Regions from separate parts of the Shewanella sp. GutCb genome, predicted to be linked through region 2. Evidence: predicted binding sites of a transcription regulator. Region 2 holds the regulator's gene; the other holds the start of a gene.
What was found. The regulator FliA, encoded in region 2, starts transcription of late flagellar genes. The targets are predictions, from matches to a motif close to CTAAAGNTNNNNNNNNNNNNGCCGATA.
Positions count from the first base shown of each region.

Region 1: CXF86_RS13435 (VC2046/SO_2500 family protein) is a predicted target of FliA. The motif match lies at 5,226-5,252, and genes of this name have one in related genera.

Region 1 is NZ_PJBL01000022.1:53,008-60,991, forward strand. It holds gene uvrB (excinuclease ABC subunit UvrB) at 1-1,156, shown strand, start outside; gene rrtA (rhombosortase) at 1,203-1,769, opposite strand; gene queC (7-cyano-7-deazaguanine synthase QueC) at 1,775-2,461, opposite strand; gene queE (7-carboxy-7-deazaguanine synthase QueE) at 2,591-3,259, shown strand; gene CXF86_RS13410 (PLP-dependent cysteine synthase family protein) at 3,341-4,417, opposite strand; tRNA gene CXF86_RS13415 (tRNA-Tyr) at 4,630-4,714, opposite strand; tRNA gene CXF86_RS13420 (tRNA-Tyr) at 4,787-4,871, opposite strand; tRNA gene CXF86_RS13425 (tRNA-Tyr) at 4,958-5,042, opposite strand; tRNA gene CXF86_RS13430 (tRNA-Tyr) at 5,077-5,161, opposite strand; gene CXF86_RS13435 (VC2046/SO_2500 family protein) at 5,303-5,785, shown strand; gene CXF86_RS13440 (DUF406 family protein) at 5,859-6,137, shown strand; gene CXF86_RS13445 (putative bifunctional diguanylate cyclase/phosphodiesterase) at 6,270-7,984, shown strand, end outside.
Region 2 is NZ_PJBL01000004.1:26,857-34,840, reverse strand. It holds gene flhB (flagellar biosynthesis protein FlhB) at 1-387, shown strand, start outside; gene flhA (flagellar biosynthesis protein FlhA) at 577-2,676, shown strand; gene flhF (flagellar biosynthesis GTPase FlhF) at 2,688-4,088, shown strand; gene CXF86_RS04900 (MinD/ParA family protein) at 4,093-4,974, shown strand; gene CXF86_RS04895 (RNA polymerase sigma factor FliA) at 4,967-5,686, shown strand; gene cheY (chemotaxis response regulator CheY) at 5,727-6,110, shown strand; gene CXF86_RS04885 (protein phosphatase CheZ) at 6,124-6,861, shown strand; gene CXF86_RS04880 (chemotaxis protein CheA) at 6,875-7,984, shown strand, end outside.

The DNA.
Region 1 (7,984 bases), on a different contig from region 2:
TGAAGAGCAACGTATTACCGAGCGCGTGCAATATGATATTGAGATGATGACAGAGCTCGGATATTGCTCGGGGATCGAAAACTACTCACGCTATCTCTCGGGACGAGCTTCGGGCGATGGACCACCAACCTTGCTCGATTACTTACCCAAAGATGGTTTATTAATTATCGATGAGTCTCACGTGACCGTTCCGCAAATTGGGGCGATGTACAAAGGTGACCGTTCTCGCAAGATGAACCTTGTTGAATATGGCTTTCGCTTACCATCAGCACTTGATAATCGTCCGTTAAAATTTGAAGAGTTTGAAGCCTTAATGCCACAGAGCATTTTTGTATCAGCTACGCCGAGTGATTATGAGATTAATAAATCAGACGGTGAAATTGCTCAACAAGTCGTGCGGCCGACGGGCTTGTTGGATCCTGAGATTGAAGTGAGGCCGGTAGGGACTCAGATTGACGATCTACTCTCAGAAATTGCTAAGCGAGTGGCGGTTAACGAACGAGTGCTAGTGACGACATTAACCAAAAGAATGTCTGAAGATTTATCTGAGTATTTAGATGAACATGGAGTCAAAGTCAGATATCTGCATTCGGATATCGATACTGTTGAGCGCGTTGAAATCATCAGAGATCTCAGACTCGGCGTGTTTGATGTGCTGATTGGCATTAACTTACTGCGTGAAGGCTTAGACATGCCTGAAGTGTCATTAGTGTGCATTCTCGATGCAGATAAAGAGGGCTTTTTGCGCTCAGAGCGTTCACTTATCCAAACAATTGGCCGTGCTGCACGTAATGTGAATGGTAAAGTCATTCTTTACGGTGACCGCATAACTAAGTCTATGGATAAAGCGATTACCGAAACCAATCGCCGCAGAGTGATGCAACACCAGTACAACCTTGATAATGGAATTACCCCTAGAGGTGTTATTAAGCGTATTACCGATGTTATGGATGTGGGTGATAGCAAACAGTATGGTAACTCGCGCAAGGTGGCAGAGCAGGGCGCTGACTATCTGGTTAAACCCGCCGATATTAGCCACGAGATTGATAAGCTTGAGAAACAGATGCATGAGCATGCTAAGAATCTTGAATTTGAAGAAGCTGCAGCGGTAAGAGATCGAGTGGGTCAATTGCGAGAGCAGTTTATCAAAGCGTAGCCATGAACCGTGATGATATAGAGAATGAAAAATAGGGACCTAGTCCCTATTTTTTTAACTTCCTAACGGCATATACTGAGGCTAAACAGATAAGACCACTAATCAGTCCGACAAAATGTGCTTCAGTTGCCACTCTCGCGCCGATAAGCGCGGTGACTTCGCTACTGGCACCGTATGTTTGTTCATAGAAAACTTTTAAAATAACCCCTAGCGTAAGCAAGTAACCTGTTTTCAATCCTTTAGTGATATCAAGTACAGCACCATAAACAAATAATCCGTGCAGCATGCCACTGAGGCCGACATAGCCTTTAGTCTCAGGAAAAAACAGTAACAGCCCAATACCTTGCATTAAACTTAAAGCGACGATAATAACCGCGAGCGATTTAGCGCGGTAATGTTGCTCATGTAATAACAGTATCACCCATAAACCGGCCAAGTTCATGACCAAATGCCAGGCGTTGGTGTGCAGAAAGTTCCCGGTTAACAATCGCCAGTATTGGCCATCAAAAATCAGATCACGCCGATAGGCTAAAAGATCATCTAAGCCCAAATAAAAAAGAGCAATGCAAATGATGCTAATAATGGCAGCCACAGCGTAAGGGCTTTTTACCATTGTTGTTATTTGGTGCATTTAACCGCTAATTGCGCTTGAATATCTTTTGGGTTTGCTAAATATTCATCTAAGCCGCGTTGACGTAACAAACACGCAGGACAGGTACCACAACCATCACCTTTAAGGCCGTTATAGCACGTTAAGGTTTGCTGGCGCACTAACTCTAGACTATCGTATTTGTCAGCAAGAGCCCAAGTTTCGGCTTTATCAAGCCACATTAAAGGCGTGCTGATCTCTAATTGTCTATCCATTCCCTGCATCAATGCTGTTTGCATCGACTTGATAAATTCATTTCTACAATCAGGATAACCAGAGAAGTCTGTCTCGCATACGCCAGTAATAATGACGTCAGCATCAAGCTGGTAGGCATAGATCCCCGCAAGGGTCAGAAATAGAATATTACGCCCGGGAACAAAAGTATTTGGGATTGAATTACTATCTTTGTTTTCTTCGATAGGTATATCACGAGTCAATGCACTGACTGTTAGGTCATTGAGTATTCCAACGTCGAGTAATTTATGGCTTATGGCGCCCAACTGTTTAGATAAAGTCTTTGCTATTTCTATCTCTTGACTGTGACGCTGACCATAATCAAAGGTCACAGTGTGGACTTCATCATATTGGGTGAGTGCTTGAATAAGACAGGTAGTAGAATCTTGACCACCACTAAAAACGACAACAGCTTTGGACATAGTAAGGCTTCAATTTATATTTCTAATGAGAACTGACAGTTTAACGCAGCATCGCTCGCTTTTAAACTACTTGCGACTCGGTTAAAAATCCTCTATAAATGCCGCCCTGCTAATCACGAGGTAAATTAGATGAACTATCCAGTCAATGAAGTGTTTGAAACAATACAAGGCGAAGGCTATTTTACCGGTGTGCCTGCTATCTTTGTCAGGCTTCAAGGTTGTCCTGTTGGCTGCGCATGGTGTGATACCAAACATACTTGGGAGTTAGTGGAGAGTAATCGGGTTAAGCCTGAATTAGTTATCCAAGTTGACGGCACAATAGGTCGCTGGTCTGAGCTTTCAAGTGAACAGCTTGTCAGTGCTTTTAAGCAGAAAGGCTTTACAGCAAAACATATCGTGATTACTGGTGGTGAGCCATGTCTATATGACTTATCAGAATTGACCGCATATTTGCATGACAATGGTTATCAAACACAGATAGAAACCAGTGGTACATTCGACGTTCTATGCGACAGTGATACCTGGGTGACAGTCTCACCTAAAATTAATATGAAAGGCGGTTATAAGGTCTTAGCGCAAGCACTTGAGCGCGCGAATGAGATAAAGCACCCTGTTGCGACCAACAACCACATTGAAGAGCTTGACCAACTGTTGGCTGATATCGACTTAACGGGTAAAACCGTATGCCTGCAACCGATTAGCCAAAAGCCAAGAGCAACTGAACTGGCGATGAAAACCTGTATTGAGCGTAATTGGCGTTTATCGATACAGACCCATAAATACTTAAATATTGATTAGTCAGTAATATACTAATAAAGGTATAGCAAAAAGCCCTAGTGAGAGTGATTTCACTAGGGCTTTTTAGATCTTGTTTACAGACTATGTTTTAGAGGGGCAATCTAGCACGCTAGTCATACTAAATTGCTTCAGAGCGTCATTATAAGGTGTTAAGTCACCAATGTTAGCTTGCACCCACTCAGGACTGTAATAAGTATCTAGGTAGCGCTCACCAGAGTCACAGATAAGAGTAACGATAGAACCTGTTTGTCCCTTCTTAGCCATTTCAGAGGCTAACTGCAATACGCCATACAGGTTAGTGCCGGTTGATGGACCCGTTTTGCGACCAATGATGCTCTCTAGCCAATAGATGGTCGCTATAGATGCTGGATCAGGGATTTTACGCATTTCATCAACTACACCAGGGATGAAAGAGGGTTCCACTCTTGGTCGGCCTATACCTTCTATCTTACTGCCGTTAACACAAGTAATTTTTTTATCGCCATTGTTGAAATAGTCGAAGAAAACTGAGTTTTCAGGATCGACAACACAAAGTTTAGTGGCTAACCGTTGGTAGCGGATATAGCGTCCTATTGTTGCTGAGGTGCCACCCGTGCCAGGGCTCATCACTATCCAAGTAGGAATTGAATGTTGCTCTTTTTCCATCTGGTTAAAAATAGCGTTGGCAATATTATTGTTGCCGCGCCAATCAGTCGCACGCTCTGCGTAAGTAAACTGGTCCATATAATGGCCATCAAGCTCTTGCGCTAGTCGTTCTGATTCGGCATAGATTTTACTTGAGTGGTCAACGAAATGGCATTGTCCTCCGTAGAATTCAATTTGCTGAATTTTTGTCTTAGCGGTACTACTTGGCATGACTGCGATAAAGGGCAGTCCAAGTAAACGAGCAAAGTAGGCTTCTGATACCGCGGTACTGCCCGAAGATGATTCTATCACCGTGGTGTTCTCTTTTATCCAGCCATTACATAAAGCGTAAAGAAAAAGAGAGCGGGCCAGACGGTGCTTTAAACTACCAGTTGGGTGGGTACTTTCATCTTTCAGATAAATATCTATTCCGCTCAAACTCGGTGTTTCGAGTTTGATGAGATGAGTGTCAGCACTTCGTTGAAAGTCAGCCTCAATTTTTTCGATGGCTTGATTTACCCAATAATTGGTCACGTTAAGGCCTTAGCTGGTAGTAACAAAGCTAAATCATAGTGAAATTGATCAGGGATTGGTAGTAGAAACGGTAGATAAAAATCAGAAATGAGGTTTGGCAACGTTAAGTAAGCTAATGATTAACCTTGATTTTACAACTTTGATAGTTTTAAATTATGAGATGGATATCATAGGATTAAATGAATTTGATCTTTGGCTAGAGAAGTAAGAAGTGGTGGAGGGAGAAGGATTCGAACCTTCGAAGGCTGAGCCGTCAGATTTACAGTCTGATCCCTTTGGCCACTCGGGAACCCCTCCACATTTTTCTTACTTTCATTCTGTCCACAATATTGGCCTACTGTGGTTAACTCTTAACTCTTTAAAGTAAAGTGGTGGAGGGAGAAGGATTCGAACCTTCGAAGGCTGAGCCGTCAGATTTACAGTCTGATCCCTTTGGCCACTCGGGAACCCCTCCACATTTTACTTTAATCTTACCCACAATATTGGCCTACTGCGGTTAACACTTAACACTTAACACTTAACACAAATCGTAAATAGAAATGGTGGAGGGAGAAGGATTCGAACCTTCGAAGGCTGAGCCGTCAGATTTACAGTCTGATCCCTTTGGCCACTCGGGAACCCCTCCACGAATATCTTTCTACTAACTAATTGTGCGCAAATGGTGGAGGGAGAAGGATTCGAACCTTCGAAGGCTGAGCCGTCAGATTTACAGTCTGATCCCTTTGGCCACTCGGGAACCCCTCCTCAATTGCGGCGGCAATAGTAGTCAGATTTTTTTCCTGTGTAAAGCTTAAATTTGAAATAATGTCTAAAGTATTTGGTTAAGTGGTCGATTAACTATCAACAGGTTGTTTTGTAGGTTTTTTTTTATGCTAATCGAGTGTTATGCAAGCAGTTAACCCTTTAGTTAATGAATTACAGTTAGGCTCACGTCTTAACAGTGCTGTCGAGTCGAATCGTCGTGGTGAGTTTGCTTTATTGCTTTCTTTGCTATCTGCCGATGCTAGCGATATGGCACAGTTCCAAACACCTGAGTTTAAACAGGTAGATTTACGCGCTAAATTCAACTTAGGCGAAAGCCAGCCGTTGATAAACCTACTTAACAGTGACACCCACATTACCAATAACAGTTCTTCATTCCAAAGTGGTGGCACAACTTCCTTTAGACTCGCCAATGCTATTCATGAAGAAGCGCTGGTTATTCGGCGTAAAGAACCGCTAGAGATGGAAGAGGTTATTGCAAACTGCGAGCTCAACACACGCCTTCGTTATCAAAACATACCCACAGAACAGCCCGTAAAACTGAACCATTTTGTAGATCAACTGGTTATGCAACGTCAAATGAGTGAATTAATTGCTCAAGTTTGAGAATGATCCCTTTGTCGCACGTTAAGCTGATATATAATCTGAACATATATCTTGTGTAGGAAAGAGGCTTAACATGAAAAATATTCAAAAGGCACAATCTGATCTAGTTAATGACACGTGTAATGATTGTGGTAGCTTTGTTGACGTTGGTGCAGTGATCGATGAACATGACACGGTATTAGAATTAGCGTTTTCTAGCGAAGATGCAGCTAAAGTCGTTGCAGAGAAAGCAACCAAACGTTTTGTTGATGTTGGTAGCGAAATATCAATAACGGGTAATGATGTTAATTTGGTGCTAACCTTCTCATTTAGTGCAGAAAAGATGATTTTTCAATTAGAGAATAGTTTGTAAGCAATAACGGTATGTCTTGCTGGTATCACTGTTTTTCGGTATCTTCTTTGCTATAAAAATTAGTCGCAAGTATGAAGCTAATTTCTCCGACCATTTGGTGAACCCTTTGTTTGCCTTGCTTTAGGATATCGAGTGAAGAAACATAGATACCAGAAACTTTTAGAACAGATTGTTAACTCAGAGGCAAAGCAAGTAGGCGACTTTCACGCCACGGCTAAAATGTCTACGGAGTTACTTTTTGAACAGCTCGAGGTCTCTCGAGTTGTTATTTCTGGTTTAAGTGAACTCACTAATACGTTAGAAACGGTATACACCGAACCTGCTATTGCGCTAAATGTCGCCCTCCAATCTCGCCCTCAACCATTAGCTTGCCCTATCTTTGTTGAAGAACTTAGAGTGAACAGACATGTTGCTTCCGACCACTGTGTTGAAGATTGTCGCCTTATAGAGCTCAATGGCTATTATCAGCAACACGACGTCAAAGCCGCTTTAGAAGTTGCAATAAGGATCAATGGTCACTTAGAAGGTGTATTGAGCTTAGAGCGTCATACAGGAACTCCTGCCTGGCAAGACTCAGAGATCCAATTAGCCTCTCAAGTCGCCGACCAACTCGCGCTCACATTGGCAACCCAATACTCTTATGATAAAGATGAGCGCTTAAAGCTATTTTTGTCTGCAACCGAGCAGTCTGACCAGATTATGATGGTGGTGAACCTTTCGTCAGCCTGTATCGAATACGTCAATCATGCCCATTTTGAGCTGACTCACATCCCCAAAGATCAAATCATTGGGCGTCCTGTTCAGGCGCTAGATTTTTTTAAACAGTTCCCTCAAAAAGCAGAGAGTGTGCTTGCAAAAGCACGGGCTGGAGAAAGCTCTGAAGAGGAGATGAAACTCGTTCGTCGTGATGGTTCAGATTATTGGGTTCGGCTCAGCGTAAAGCGGTTTATCTCAGAAAGAGGCAATCACTTTGCGTTAATTAATGCAGACAACTGTACCGAACAGCACCTTCATCAGAGCGAATTAGAAAGGTTGGCGTGGCGCTGTACTTTAACCGGCTTATATAATCGTACTCATTTTAGCTGCGTATTAGATAAGGCCAAAGAGGGTCACCTAGTACTCATCGATCTGCGTGGTTTCAAACGTTTTAATGATACCTATGGTCATGCTAATGGCGATTTGATGCTGATTGAAGTCGCTAGGCGAATTCGACACTTCGCCGATATTAACCATATTACAGAGATTGCGCGTATTGGCAGTGATGAGTTTGCTGTGTTAATCGCTGATTCGTGTGATGTTAACGTCATTAACGCCTTAATTGAACGTCTATATCGTCAAGTAGAGCTCCCCGTCAGTATCGGTACCGAGCAGATAGAACCCAAACCCGCCTTAGCCTCTGTTGATATCGCCTCGATTGAACAACTTTTTCCGGCACTGACTTGCGCTGATATTGCTTTGCAGTATGCAAAAAATAAGCAAGGCGATGCCATTCAAGTCTTTAACTCTGCATTACTTAATGCATTTAAAGAGGATGCTCAAATAGAGAGAGATTTAGCGGTGGCAATAAAAGGTCGCCAGTTTGAACTTTACTATCAACCGTTAAAAGATTTGCAGAAACAAACTTACATCGGTGCAGAAGCACTTATTCGATGGCATCACCCTAAAAAAGGCGTGTTGTATCCAGGTGCTTTTATTGATATTGCAGAACAAACGGGGCTTATCACCGATATAGGGGCATGGGTTTTAGAAGCGGCATGTAAACAGCTAAATTTATGGCAGCATCGTCAAATAGATATTTCAATGCACGTCAATGTCTCTGCGAGACAGTTTTTTAGCGGGACGTTGTT
Region 2 (7,984 bases):
CAAGAGATGGCTCAGCGCCGTATGATGGGCGAAGTGCCCAATGCCGATGTTATTGTGGTTAACCCCGAACATTACGCCGTTGCGGTGAAATATGATGCGACTAAATCGACAGCCCCTTTTGTGGTGGCTAAAGGGGTCGATGAAGTGGCATTTAAGATCCGCGAAATAGCCCGAGAGCATAATGTAGCTATTGTCACTGCAGCGCCATTAGCGCGTGCTATCTACCATACGACTAAAATAGATCAAGAGATCCCTGAAGGTCTATTTACCGCGGTTGCTCAGGTGCTTGCGTATGTATTTCAGCTTCGGCAATTCCAAAAAGGTAAAGGGCGTCGCCCTAATGCCGTCCCCACAAAACAGCCTATTCCTGATGAGTTGAAGCACTAGCGGCTATAACTCACATTTCTCAGCTATAAATTGTATAATAAACAGTCAGTTGTTTGGTTGTCCATTCTTTGGTTATTCGTTTCAGGTTATAGTGTGCGCCGCTCTATGGTGTGAGCAGATTGATCTTGTTAATATTGGTACTAATTTTGCAGTACAGCTAACAAGCGTCAAAGATTGGACTCAGGGTGAATGGAACTTAAGGCAAGACTAGGGCAATTAAAGCAATTAAAGCCCGCACATTTTAAAGGATTGGGTACCCCTATATTGGTTTTAGCTGCATTGGCTATGATCACGTTACCCATGCCTGCTTTTCTGCTGGATATTCTGTTTGCGTTTAACATAGCACTTGCCTTAGTGGTGTTGCTTGTTGCTATCTACAGTGACCGTCCACTTGATTTTGCCGCATTCCCGACAGTCCTGCTGATCGCAACCTTACTTAGACTCGCACTTAACGTTGCCTCTACTCGAGTGGTATTACTTGAAGGACACAATGGTGGTGATGCCGCAGGTAAAGTCATTGAAGCCTTTGGCTCGGTGGTGATTGGCGGTAACTATGCCGTGGGTCTAGTGGTGTTTTTAATTCTAATTATCATCAATTTCGCGGTAGTGACCAAAGGTGCTGGCCGTATCTCTGAAGTTAGTGCTCGCTTTACGCTAGATGCCATGCCGGGTAAGCAGATGGCCATCGATGCTGACCTCAATGCCGGGCTGTTAAGCCAAGAGGAAGCCCGTGTCAGACGTGCAGAAGTGACCCGTGAAGCCGATTTCTATGGTGCGATGGACGGTGCGTCAAAATTTGTAAAAGGTGATGCGATTGCAGGAATAATGATTTTAGTGATTAATATTCTTGGCGGTTTTGTCATCGGTATGGCGCAGCACGGGCTTAGTTTTTCCGATGCTATCGAAATTTATACGCTACTCACCATTGGTGATGGCCTCGTCGCTCAGATCCCGGGTCTTTTATTGTCAATCGCCGCCGCCTTAATGGTGACTCGCCAAAATGAATCGGGCGATATGGGCGAAATGATGATGAGCCAGATGTTTGACAGCCCCAAAGCACTTGCCATTGCCGCAGCGGTTATGTTTGTAATGGGTATCGTGCCGGGCATGCCACACTTGGTGTTTATATCGCTGGCTGTTGTTGCCGGCGGCTCTGCTTACTTAATTAAGAAAAAGAAAGAGACTGATCGCGAGCGAGCATTGGAGTTGGCGAAAACTGGCCCCGTTGAAAAGCGTGATACCCAACCTAAAGAACTCAGCTGGGATGATGTTCAACATGTTGACACCATTGGTCTTGAGGTCGGTTATCGTTTGATCCCGCTGGTAGACAAAGGTCAGGGCGGCGAGCTACTTGGCAGAATTAAAGGCGTGCGTAAAAAGTTGTCGCAAGAGTTAGGTTTTTTAGTGCCAGCGGTACATATTCGCGACAATTTAGACCTGTCGCCTAACGCGTATCGGATCTCATTAATGGGGGTTTCATCTGGTGAAGGCGAAATTCGTCATGATTGCGAGCTAGCGATTAACCCCGGACAAGTTTTTGGCAAGCTCGATGGTATTGAAACCACAGATCCAGCCTTTGGTTTAGAAGCCGTATGGATTGCACCAGAGCTTAGAGAGCATGCACAGACCCTAGGCTATACCGTCGTAGACGCTGCCACGGTAGTGGCCACTCACATCAGCCAGCTGCTTACCAATAATGCCTCTAAGTTATTGGGTTATGAAGAGGTTCAGCAACTACTGGATATGTTGGCTAAAAACGCACCTAAGTTGGTTGATGGCTTTATTCCGGATGTAATGCCGCTGGGAACCGTGGTTAAAGTGATGCAAAACTTACTAAACGAAGGCGTGTCTATTAGAGATATGAAGACCATCGTACAAACATTGTTAGAGTATGGGCCTAAGAGCGCTGATACCGAAGTGCTCACTGCCGCTGTGCGAATTGCGTTAAAGAGAATGATCGTACAAGAGATCAGCGGACCAGAACTGGAAATCCCTGTCATTACTTTGGCGCCAGAGTTGGAACAAATGTTGCATCAGTCTATGCAAGCAACGGGAGGCGACGGTCCTAATATTGAACCCAGCCTTGCAGAGCGTATGCAGAAGTCATTGGTTGATGCCACACAGCGCCAGGAAATGGTCGGTCAACCCGCAATATTATTAACATCTGGCATGCTACGTTCAACGTTATCAAGATTTGTTAAGCATACGATTCCAAACCTGAGGGTGATCTCTTATCAAGAGGTACCTGATGAAAAACAGATACGCATCGTATCCGCTGTTGGGCAGTAGAGGGCGAATAATTGAAGATTAAAAGATTTTTTGCAAAAGATATGCGCTCGGCCCTAGCTCAAGTTAAAGAAACTTTGGGTTCAGACGCTGTGATCATGTCGAATAAGAAAGTGACTGGCGGCATTGAAATTGTCGCGGCGGTAGATTATGACGATCCAAAACCACAGATCCCTGCAGCAGCGCCGTCTCCTGCAGCATTTACCGACCTTAGCGATGAAAAAGTGACCTTAGGTTCGCGGGCGAATATAAAGACGGAAACGCGCATTAAGCCAGCGCTGGCTCCCGATTCACTGCAAGCCCTGCTTGAACGTCAGCAAAGCCGCATGAGCCAGCAAACATTGGCAATGGGCAGCGAAGAGCTCGATATGCCGCAATGGGCTAAGGGATTACAAGCCCAAGTTCCGCAAACTAAGCAACCGCTTAAGGCAGAATTTACGCCGAATAGGGCACCAGACAGTTTTAGTCCTCAAAAGCAAAATAACAGTGCAGAAATGGACGTGATGAAAGAGGAGCTCGCGTCAATTCGTAGCTTATTGACTCATCAAGTTAGCGCGTTAATGTCTGAGCAAAAGAAACGTATCGATCCTGTCGGCGCAATGTTAGAAAGCAAATTGCTTGAAGCTGAGTTTTCACCCGCAATCGCCAAAAAATTGTCAAGTTTGAGTGAACATTACAGTCCAGCAGAATTAGTGGCCTCTTTACCGCGTAGTTTAGCGAATTTACTCGACAACCAAGGCGACGATATTGTGCGTCAAGGTGGTGTTGTGGCATTTGTGGGCCCAACTGGGGTGGGTAAAACGACGACAATTGCCAAATTGGCGGCCAGATTTGCCGCGCATCATGGCTCAGATCAAGTCGGACTGATTACCACGGACCATTATCGCATTGGTGCCTTTGAGCAATTGGCAACCTATGGCAAAATAATGGGCTGTCCAGTTAAGCAGGCTCATGATTCTCATGAGTTAGAACAGATTCTGTATCAATTTAGAAATCGTAAGTTGGTTTTGATTGATACCGCAGGCATGGGGCAGCGAGATCTGCGACTCTTCCAGCAACTCGATAATTTAACTGCAAATAGCAGAATACCTATCCGTAGTTATCTGGTAATGTCTGCCACTGGTCAGCGTCGCGTATTAGAAGATGCTGTAAAACAGTTTACCCGTATCCCGCTTTCCGGCGCGGTACTGACGAAGTTAGATGAATCAGTGTCATTAGCGCCAGCGCTAAGTGTATTGATCCAAAGTGGGTTACCTTTGAGTTATGTGACCGATGGACAACGCGTTCCAGAAGATATGCAAGTGGCTGACACATTAGCTTTAGCCAATCGAGCATTAGCGGTGTTAGATAACGAACAATTAGAACCATTACATAATAGTGAACGGTCACAAGAGATGACCCATGCATTCGAGTAAAAACATGACTCCCGATCAAGCAAGCGGTTTACGTATGATGAATCAGCCAAACAATGCAAAAGTAAAAGTTATCGCCGTATCAGGTGGTAAAGGTGGCGTTGGTAAAACCAGCGTGTCAATTAACACGGCTGTCGCGTTAGCAGAAAAGGGCAAACGTGTCGTGGTTTTGGACGCGGATTTGGGTCTAGCGAACGTCGATGTGATGCTAGGTTTGCGCGCAGATAAAAATTTATCTCATGTTTTGTCTGGAGATGCCGAATTAGATGATGTCATCTTAAGAGGACCAAAAGGCATTGGGATCATTCCAGCGACTTCTGGCACTCAATCTATGGTCGAACTGACTCAGGCACAGCATGCGGGTTTAATTCGTGCCTTTAGTGAGATGAAAACCCAGTTTGACATCTTAATTGTGGATACCGCAGCGGGTATTTCCGACATGGTGCTGAGTTTTTCTCGTGCATCACAAGATGTGTTAATTGTGGTGTGTGATGAACCAACGTCGATTACCGATGCCTATGCATTGATTAAAATTTTGAGCCGCGAACACGGTGTGTTCCGTTTCAAAATTGTCGCCAATATGGTGCGGAGTTTGCGAGAAGGGATGGAGCTATTCGCCAAGTTAAGTAAAGTAACAGACAGATTTCTGGATGTTGCCCTTGAGTTGGTCGCGACTGTACCTTTCGATGAGAATTTACGTAAGTCTGTCAGAAAGCAAAAGTTGATTGTGGAGATGTTTCCTAAGTCTCCAGCAGCGATTGCTTATCATGGACTCGCGAATAAAATATTGAGCTGGCCTATACCTTCTCAACCAGGTGGACACCTAGAGTTCTTTGTTGAACGATTGGTGCAACGTCCTGATTATCAAGAGGATAAGTCTGGTGAATAAAGCGGCCGCGTATACTCGTTTTGATAATAAGACCTCTATCGTTGAACAGTATGCACCGCTAGTAAAAAGAATTGCCCATCATTTATTGGCGCGCTTACCGGCGTCGGTGCAGTTAGATGATTTACTGCAAGCGGGTATGATGGGGCTGTTAGAGGCTTCATCGAAGTTTGATGGTAGTAAAGGCGCGAAATTTGAAACCTTTGCCGGGATCAGAATTCGTGGCTCTATGTTAGATGAAATAAGACGCGGCGATTGGGTACCTAGATCGGTACATCGTAATCAACGTCGCGTTGCACAAGTGATTGATGAATTAGGCCAAGAGCTTGGGCGTGATGCACGTGATCCCGAAATCGCCGAGCGACTAGAGATGCCGCTCGAAGATTACTACAGAATTTTGAATGATGTGTCTGTGGGTAAAGTGGTCGGGATAGAAGATTTAGGCGTTGCCGTTGATGTGGTTAACCACGACGATAACCAAGATGATGTAGCCTATGAGTCGTTAGCTAAAGTTGAATTTCATTCAGCATTAGTGGCGGGGATAAAGCTATTACCAGAACGAGATGCGCTGGTATTGTCATTGTATTACGATGAAGCATTAAATTTAAAAGAGATTGGGGCCATTCTTGAGGTCAGTGAGTCTAGAGTTAGCCAGATCCATAGTCAGGCGATGCTAAGACTCAAAGGTAAACTCAAGCACTGGACGCAAACATAACAATAAACGAACATAAAAAATAAGCTCCGCGGAGGAAACCTTGAACAAGAATATGAAGATTCTTGTTGTTGATGATTTTTCAACAATGAGACGTATCATCAAGAACTTGTTGCGAGACTTGGGATTTAATAATACCCAAGAAGCAGATGACGGTTCGACAGCCTTACCTATGTTACAGAAGGGTGATTTCGATTTTGTCGTCACCGACTGGAACATGCCTGGAATGCAAGGTATTGACTTATTAAAGGCGATTCGTGCCGATGATAACTTAAAGCACCTTCCAGTACTGATGGTGACAGCGGAAGCTAAACGCGAGCAGATTATTGCAGCCGCGCAAGCTGGGGTAAATGGGTATGTAGTTAAACCCTTTACTGCAGCAACGCTAAAAGAAAAATTAGAGAAGATTTTTGAGCGCTTAGGTTAAGCAAGGATGAGCAATGCAGCAATATACTTCAGGGCTCATTACTCTCGAGCAAGCTGAGAGTCTCGTCGCGTTACTTCGTGATGGCGAGCAAGCACAAGCCGATGAATTGGTGAGAGAAATAGCTTCACCTATTCAAAAAGAACTCTTCGATGAAGTGGGCCGTTTAACGCGCCAACTTCACAGTGCTATCGTAGACTTTCAAGTGGACAACCGCTTGGTAGAGCTAGCGAATACCGAAATTCCAGATGCCAAAGAGCGTTTGACCTATGTCATCGAGATGACAGAGCAAGCGGCTAATAAGACCATGGATGCGGTTGAAGAGTGTTTACCTTTAGCAAATGCATTAAGTGATAATATTCAGGCAGTGAAACCGGCTTGGGACAAACTCATGCGCCGTGAACTGCCATTAAATGAATTTAAAGCTCTGTGCCATGATATTCAACAATTTGTAGATAGAAGTGAATCGGACGCAAGTCGAGTCAGAGAACTGCTTAATCAAATACTACTAGCACAAGACTTCCAAGACCTCACTGGCCAAATGATCCGTCGTGTAATTGAACTCGTCAGAGAAGTGGAAAGTAGCTTGGTTTCTATGTTAACCGTCTTTGGTGAGCAACCTGCGTCAATTGCAGAAAGTACACCCTTGCTCGATGTTGAAGCTGAAGGTCCTATTATGAATGCAGAAAAACGTCAGGATGTTGTGACGGGTCAAGATGAAGTTGACGATCTGCTTTCGAGCTTAGGTTTTTAAAGGAGTCAAAAGAATGTCCTTTGATGTTGATGAAGAGATACTGCAGGACTTTTTGATCGAAGCCGGTGAGATTTTAGAGCTTCTACAAGAACAACTAGTCACGTTAGAAAATAACCCTGACGATACCGATCTGCTCAATGCCATTTTTAGAGGGTTCCACACGGTAAAAGGTGGTGCGGGTTTCCTCAGTTTGACTCCAATGGTAGATGTTTGCCATGAAGCTGAAAATACCTTCGATCTATTGCGTACTGGCAAGCGACAAGTCAGTGCTAATTTAATGGACGTTATTTTACAAGCGGTCGATGCCATCAATACTATGTTTGCTGAAACTCAGGCGGATCAGCCTCAGTCTCCAGCGGATCCGAACTTGTTAGCGCAGCTTAAAACACTCAGTGCAGGGCAATTATTGCCTTCAGAGTTAGCGGATGCTCAAGCGGATCAAACAACTGCAGGTGTTGAAGAAGCAACGATTATCGAAACCGTTGTTGCCCCTATTACAGCGGCAGTAGACATTACCAGTGGCGGCAGTATTGACGACATCAACGACGCTGAATTTGAAGCTTTGCTCGATGCTTTGCATGGCAATGGTAATAGCCCTAGCGCGAATGCCGCGGCTGATAGCGTTAATGTAGCGAGCGCAAGTACTAGTGACATCACCGACGACGAGTTTGAATCGTTACTTGATGAATTGCATGGCTCGGGTCAGTTTAAAGCCCCCTCAGCGCCAGCCGTTGTAGCAGAACCCGCGCACGTTGTGGACTCTGATGAAATCAGCGACGATGAGTTTGAACGCTTACTTGATGAACTTCATGGTGCTGGCAGTAGTCCAGGAGCGGTGACTGAAGTCACTCAAGCATCGCAAGCAAGTTCTGCGCCCGTAGTGCAAGCCATTACCACGTCACAGCAAGCAGCTGTGGTCGCTCCAACACCAAAACCCGCGGTTCAAGCCAAAGCTAAGCCTGCGGCTAATACCCCGCAAGCAGAAACGACGGTACGCGTCGATACTTCAAGACTTGATCAGATAATGAACATGGTCGGTGAGTTAGTACTGGTTCGTAATCGCTTGTTGAGCCTTGGAGTCTCCCGTGATGACGAAGAGATGTCGAAGGCACTGGCAAACCTA